3 regions of the Bradyrhizobium sp. CIR48 genome follow, and region 1 is predicted to be linked to each of the others. Evidence: riboswitches for the same ligand, from Rfam matches in the RefSeq annotation. Region 1 holds a riboswitch; each other region holds the start of a gene.
The links. Region 1 has a riboswitch for cobalamin ahead of metE (5-methyltetrahydropteroyltriglutamate--homocysteine S-methyltransferase). Riboswitches for the same ligand answer to the same signal wherever they lie in the genome.
Positions count from the first base shown of each region.

Region 1 (2,199 bases):
GACTCGGCAAGAGCTAGCGCAACATTCTGGTCGCCTGTGAGTGCCCGCGCCAGGATCGCGAGCTCTCGCATCTTCTGGACCGCGAAAGCAAGCCAGCTCTTGACGTCGGAAGCGAGCCCGGTTTCGAGTTCAACATCGACCGGCACATGAAGTAGCGAGCAGGATGGGGCAATCTGTACACGATCCTTGCCGAGCTTCGCAATCGCGGGTTCGAGCCGCTGGCGCAGCGACGACAAATTCGACCGCCATACATTCCGGCCGTCGACGACACCGAGCGACATGACGAGATCACTTCGGCCGCCAGCGATGATCTGGTCCAACAACTGTGGCGCTCGAACCAGATCGAGGTGCAGTCCGGCGACTGGTAGGCTCAAGGCGGTGTCCAGATTGTCCCCGAGATCGCCGAAATAGCTGGCGACTAAGATCTTGATGGCTGGCCCCTCCTTGGCGAGCCGGTCATAGGCATGTCGCAAAGATTGTCGCGCCCTCTCATCCAGATCAAGAACCAGGCAGGGCTCGTCGAACTGAACCCAATTTGCCCCACGTTTGGCCAATTCCTGCAGAACCTCGATATAGGCCGGTATCAGTTCATCCAGTAGTGAGAGTGGCTGGAACGCAGGATCGGGACTCTTGCCGAGTTTTAGGAATGTGACCGGCCCGATCAGGACAGGGCGGGTCTGAAAGCCAAGGGCCTTGGCTTCCTCATACTCCTCGATCGGCTTGCGAGAGCATAGCCTGAAAGTCTGTCCCCTGTGAAACTCGGGGACCATGTAGTGATAGTTGGTGTCGAACCACTTGGTCATCTCCTGCGCGGGTGCGCCAAATCCGCGCGGTCCGTGACCGCAACTCGCATCCTGATCGTCGCATTGTGATCCGCGGGCCATGGCGAAGTACGTCTTGAGCGAAACGGATTCGGCTTTCGAGGCGTAGATCTCCGGGATGGCGCCAACCATGACACTTGTGTCGAGCACCTGGTCATACAGCGAGAAATCGTTCGATGGAATGACCGTGACGCCGATAGATTTCTGACGAGCCCAGTTCGCGGCACGCAGGCCAGCTGCATCCTCGAGCAACTGCTGTTCGCTGCTTTTTCCGGCCCAGTAACTTTCGAGAGCGAGTTTGAGCTCGCGCCTTGGACCGATGCGTGGCGTTCCGAGGGTGGCAACCGGAAGCGAGAGAAGAGTCATAGCGTGAACCCCATGTTGGGGGCAAAGGCCATGGCGGACGCAGGCAGGGGAAGTCGCGCGGTGCGACGGCTGCTTGGCGCACCACCAGGACACCCCGCCCGTGGACGAATATATTGTCGGGGCAGGTCTCCTGGCTCGCGGGTCATCGCTTCTGTCCGGCCTTCCCGAAGCCGCGCAGGCTTCAGTGACGTCGTTGGACAGCGGCTTGCCGCTCACAGTTGCGGGGGCAGCGCCGGCATTGTCACCGGCTTCCCTCTTAGCTCCGGATCAAGTGGAAACCGGAGAACCTCGACGGCTTGGATTATCGGCAAGAGAAGTCTTCCGTCAACCTCTCAGATTATGTCTCAAGCTGATGCTGCGACATCTGCTACGCGAATCACCGTGCATCACGTTGAGATGATGTAGAAGCGCTTTCAATCGGCGATATCGGAATGACCATCGGAGCTGCCCGCGGGCCGCACGCCAGATTGGTGGAAGGGACAAATGCGGCTTGCGCGGTCGGGACTGCCACCTCGAGCAGAACGCATCTCCGGCTTCCCAGCGGTTCTTGAGCACGTCCACCATCCAGTCACCTTCTCAGCCAACAGGATCCGTGTTGAATAGGCCCCAGCTGGCAAGGCCAGCAACATACCCCGCCAGCACGTTGATTTGCAGTTCAGCAAGACTCAAAATGCTCGGCGGTGAAGATCGGCTTCGCGTGGTTGGCCGTCGAGTGCAAAGCGCTCCGGACTGAGGCTGTTCTCGAAGCGCCGCGTGTCGCGAAGGGAGCGCCAAACGCACCATGGCCCATTGGCCGCAAATGCCCAAACGCATGGCAGAGATCGAAACGCACATTCTGGCAACGATACCGGACCAAACCGTCGCGTGACGAGGATGCATAAGCCGCGCTGGATAGCGCTGAAAGGAAACATCGAGACCTGCCAGTCGGAAAGTCGACAAAGAGGACACAAAAGCGGTGTGAATTGCCGCCCATTACCTGGCACGAAGAATGCAATACTTCGGCATGCCAGTC
Region 1 is NZ_JACIHG010000003.1:62,979-65,177, forward strand. Features, by position in the region: gene metE (5-methyltetrahydropteroyltriglutamate--homocysteine S-methyltransferase) at 1-1,187, opposite strand, end outside; cobalamin riboswitch at 1,290-1,493, opposite strand.

Region 2 (2,199 bases), on a different contig from region 1:
AAACGCGACGATCTCGGCGATGTCGAGATAGTCGTAGCGCAGCGCGATGTTGATCTCGTCGAGCACGACCATGCGCAGGCTCTCATCGAGGATCAGCTCCTTGGCCTTCTCCCAGCCGGCGCGCGCGGCGGCGATGTCGCGGGCGCGGTCCTGCGTCTCCCACGTAAAACCTTCGCCCATGGCGTGGAACTGGCAGAGGTCGCCGAAATGGCCGGTGAGCAGGCGCCGCTCGCCGGTATCCCAGGCGCCCTTGATGAATTGCACGACCGCGCAGGGAAAGCCGTGCGCGACGCAGCGGACGATCATGCCGAAGGCCGACGAGGACTTGCCCTTGCCGGCCCCGGTGTGGACGATGATGAGGCCCTTTTCGCCGCTCTTGGTCGCCATGATCTTGTCGCGGGCGGCCTTCTTCTTCGCCATTTTCGTGGCGTGGCGGGCGTCGGTTTCTTCGGCCGTTTTTGTATCCGGTTCAGGCGTCATCGGGTCCCGGTCCTTCGGCTTGACAAGTGGCGGCCACCGGCAAATGGTGGCCCGGCGTTGGTTCCTGTCCTATGACAGGCGAAGAGGGAATGCGATAGGGTCCGAATCGGCAAGATTTGGGTCCAAAATGCAGCCGCCCCCGCGACCGTGACCGGAGAGATGTCCGAAGCCACTGATTCCCTCAGGGAATCGGGAAGGCGGGGATCGAAGGGGAAAACCCTGCTCCGCAAGCCGGGAGACCTGCCAGCGCGGACGAGTTTTGGACCGGCGGACGGGGTGTTCCGCGACGGGGAAAACGGGCCTCCAAAAGAGCGGTCCGTGTGCCTCATCGCCTCCCGCTGTTATCTGGAAGAGGCGATGACCGTCACACTTCACGTCTGCATCACCTGCCGTGCCGGCGAGACGCCTGGCGAGGGCGAGGCGACGCCCGGCAAGCGCCTGCATGGGGCGATCCTCGACGCGGGCGTGCCCGAGGGTGTCAATGTGGTTCCCGTCGAATGCCTGTCGGCATGCAACCAGGGTTGCTCGGTCGCGCTGAGCGCGCCCGGCCGGTGGTCTTACGTCTATGGCCGCCTCTCGGATGCAAATGCGCAGGATGTGGTCGCGGGCGCCGCGGCCTATGCGGCCGCGCCTGACGGCCTTGTGCCCTGGCGCAGCCGGCCGGAAATATTCCGCAAGCAGTCGCTTGCCCGCATTCCCCCCATTGCCGTCGTGCCGGAGGCCGCCGAATGAACTCGCTCGCAAAAGTCCCGGTTACGGTGGTCACGGGTTTTCTCGGCTCGGGCAAGACGACGCTGATCCAGCATCTGCTCAGCAATGCCGGCGGCAAGAAGCTCGCGGTGCTCGTCAACGAGTTCGGCAGTGAGGGCGTCGACGGCGAGATCTTGAAATCCTGCGCCGACGCCAATTGCCCGGAGGAGAACATCGTCGAGCTCGCCAATGGCTGCATCTGCTGCACCGTTGCTGACGATTTCATTCCGACCATGGAAAAACTACTGGCGCGGCCCGTGCGGCCCGATCACATCCTGATCGAGACCTCGGGCCTGGCGCTGCCCAAGCCGCTGCTTAAGGCATTCGACTGGCCGGAGATCCGTTCGCGCATCACCGTCGACGGCGTGATCGCGCTCGCGGATGCCGAGGCTGTCGCCGCTGGCCGCTTTGCGCCGGATCCTGACGCCGTCGAAGCGCAGCGCGCGGCGGACGAGAATTTGGACCACGAGACGCCGCTGTCGGAGGTGTTCGAGGATCAGATCGCCTGCGCCGACATCGTGCTGCTGACCAAGGCCGACCTCGCTGGCGCGGCGGGACTTGAAGCGGCCAAGGCTGCCATCACCGCCGAGATGCCGCGCCGCGTGCCGATGCTCCCCGTGACCGACGGTGCGATCGATGCGCGCGTCATCCTCGGTCTTGGCGCTGCCGCCGAGAACGATCTCGCCGCGCGTCCCTCGCATCATGACGGCGAGGAAGAGCACGAGCACGATGATTTCGCCTCGGTCGTGGTCGACCTTCCGGAAGTCGCCGACGTCGATGCGCTGGTCGCATCCGTCCAGAAGCTGGCGCGCGAGCAGAACGTGCTGCGCGCTAAGGGCTACATCGCGGTCGCGGGCAAGCCGATGCGGCTGCTGCTGCAGGCGGTCGGCGAGCGCGTGCGCCACCAGTTCGACAAGCCCTGGGGCGCAGGTCACAGGCGGTCGAAGCTCGTCGTGATCGGCGAGCACG
Region 2 is NZ_JACIHG010000006.1:176,106-178,304, forward strand. Features, by position in the region: gene cobO (cob(I)yrinic acid a,c-diamide adenosyltransferase) at 1-480, opposite strand, end outside; cobalamin riboswitch at 522-743, shown strand; gene GGD66_RS19940 (DUF1636 domain-containing protein) at 838-1,212, shown strand; gene cobW (cobalamin biosynthesis protein CobW) at 1,209-2,199, shown strand, end outside.
Region 2: another riboswitch for cobalamin. It lies ahead of GGD66_RS19940 (DUF1636 domain-containing protein); the one in region 1 lies ahead of metE (5-methyltetrahydropteroyltriglutamate--homocysteine S-methyltransferase).

Region 3 (2,199 bases), on a different contig from region 1:
CGGCGCCGTAGCCATAGGCTTGACTCTTCAGCGTCAGGTCCGGCGCCAGCTTCAGCTCGAAGCCGCCGCGCAGCCACACCTCCTGCGCGACATTGCGATTGTCGAGGACGTTGTAGTTGGTATTGAAGGTGCGGTCGTCGATCGTGACCGCGCCAAGATCAGTCCTGTTGAAGTAGTTGCCGGAGACGATCCCCGTCGTCGCGTGCGAGCCGCTGAAGGCGATCGGCACCAGCGGCGCGCCCCAATAGGCTTTCGAACGGTCCTCGCGATACTCGATCGCGCCCCAGATCTTGAGACTGTCGGAGATGCGGTAATTGAGCTGGCCCGACACGTCGAGCATCTTGGTATTGGTGTCGTCGGCAAAGCCGTTGAGCGCGGAACGGCTGATGTCGAAGCGATAGTCGAGGCCTTGGACGTTGGTGCTGCCGCCCGAGCCGTAATGCGCGCGGAACGAATTCAGCGAATCCCAGGAGAAATCAGCTTCGTTCCGGATCGGTCCCGTGTGCGGCTGCTTGGTCACAAAATTGATCGCGCCGCCGGCGGCGCCTTCACCCGAGATCAGCGAGGCCGGGCCCTTCAGGAATTCCACGGCTTCCAGATTGGCGGTGTCCATGATCCGCGAGGTCATGTTCTGCGGGCCGATCTTGATGCCGTTGTAGAGCGTGTTGATCTGGCTGTTGGTGAAGCCGCGCATGGAGAAGGCGGAAGGTTCGGCCGGATTATCGCCGGCGGTGACGCCGACCGCGCCCTGGGCCACGTCGGACACAGTGCGATAGCCCTGCTCGCGCATGGTCTCGGCGGAGATCACCTCGACGGTCGCGGGCGTCTGTCGCACCGTCAGGCCGAGCCGCGAAGCGCTTTCGGCCACGGCGTTGCTGTTGAGCGGCGTCGGGGGTGCTGTAGCCGGTACGACGGGCTTCGGCATCGCTGCCGCGGCCGCCGGCCTGCGCGCTGCTGCCCGGCGCGTGCTCTGCGCCTCCCGGCCGGCAGGCTTGGCCTGCTTGCGGGATTGGGCCGGCGATACTTCGACGGGCGGCAGGGGTTCCCGGGCCTGCTGCGCCAGCGCAGCGGGCAGATCGAGCGCGGCAAGGGATGTGAGCGCGGCGGATGCGAGCAGGAATTTTCGCGGTCGTACGATACGGAAGGAAGACACGGTTTTCGGACCTCGGTATGACGTCAGTGGCACGTCACAGCGAACGAGGTCTCACCTTTTGGCTCTTCAGCCGTCCGATGAAGCCGAATGTCTGTACTCCCCGACCGACATCTTCGCGTGTGACCACGGCTGACGGCAGGTCTCCTGGCTCGCGGGTCATCACCACTTCGTCGCCTTCCCGGGACCGAGGACCCAGTGGCTTCTGACGAAGGATTATCCGCTCACAGTTGCGGGGGCAGCCACGGCGTTGGGGACAATGTTCCCGCACCGTATTCCCTTTTCATCCCCTCTCGGGGAAACCGTCGCGAGCATCTAGGATTACCATCACAACAGAGTCAATGTGCCAGTTGCGGCGTTATGGCCACAACGACCAACTTCCTTGGAGATGAGCATGGAAGGCGAGACCTTCCTCTGGTTGATACGGCACGCGCCCGTCGCGGGCGTCACAGGCGCCATCCATGCCGCCGACGCGCCGGCCGATCTCAGCGATCGCGTGCAACTGGACGCTGTGCGACGGCGCCTGCCACCGGATGCCGCCGGCTATGCCAGCCCGTCGCGGCGCACGATCGAGACGGCACGCGCGCTGGGACTCGAACCGAAGCTGGTCAGTGAATTCCGCGAGCAGGATTTTGGTGACTGGACCGGCCATCGCCATGACCAACTCGAGGCGACCCGCGGTGAGGCCTATGCGCAGTTCTGGAGCGATCCGGCTGGCGGACGGCCGCCGGGCGGCGAAAGCTTTGCGGATCAGGTCGCGCGTGTCCGGCTGGGTCTGTCGCGGATCGCAGCCGGATCGGCCACGCTCGTCGTGCATTCCGGCACCATCCGCGCCGCGCTCTGCATCGCGCTGGATCTGACGCCGCAGGCCGCCTTGCGCTTCGTGGTCGATCCGCTGTCGCTGACCCGGATCGATCGCCTCGCGGCCGGCTGGCGCGTCGTCTCCGTCAATCGGCGGATCAGTTAGGTCTGTCAGGCACATTGGCCTGCGCGAACGTCGCCATGCCGTTGTGAAGGCTACAGGCGAGCCGCACCAGCGGCAGCGCGAT
Region 3 is NZ_JACIHG010000006.1:192,696-194,894, reverse strand. Features, by position in the region: gene GGD66_RS20025 (TonB-dependent siderophore receptor) at 1-1,153, opposite strand, end outside; cobalamin riboswitch at 1,270-1,472, opposite strand; gene GGD66_RS20020 (histidine phosphatase family protein) at 1,545-2,117, shown strand; gene cobT (nicotinate-nucleotide--dimethylbenzimidazole phosphoribosyltransferase) at 2,110-2,199, opposite strand, start outside.
Region 3: another riboswitch for cobalamin. It lies ahead of GGD66_RS20025 (TonB-dependent siderophore receptor); the one in region 1 lies ahead of metE (5-methyltetrahydropteroyltriglutamate--homocysteine S-methyltransferase).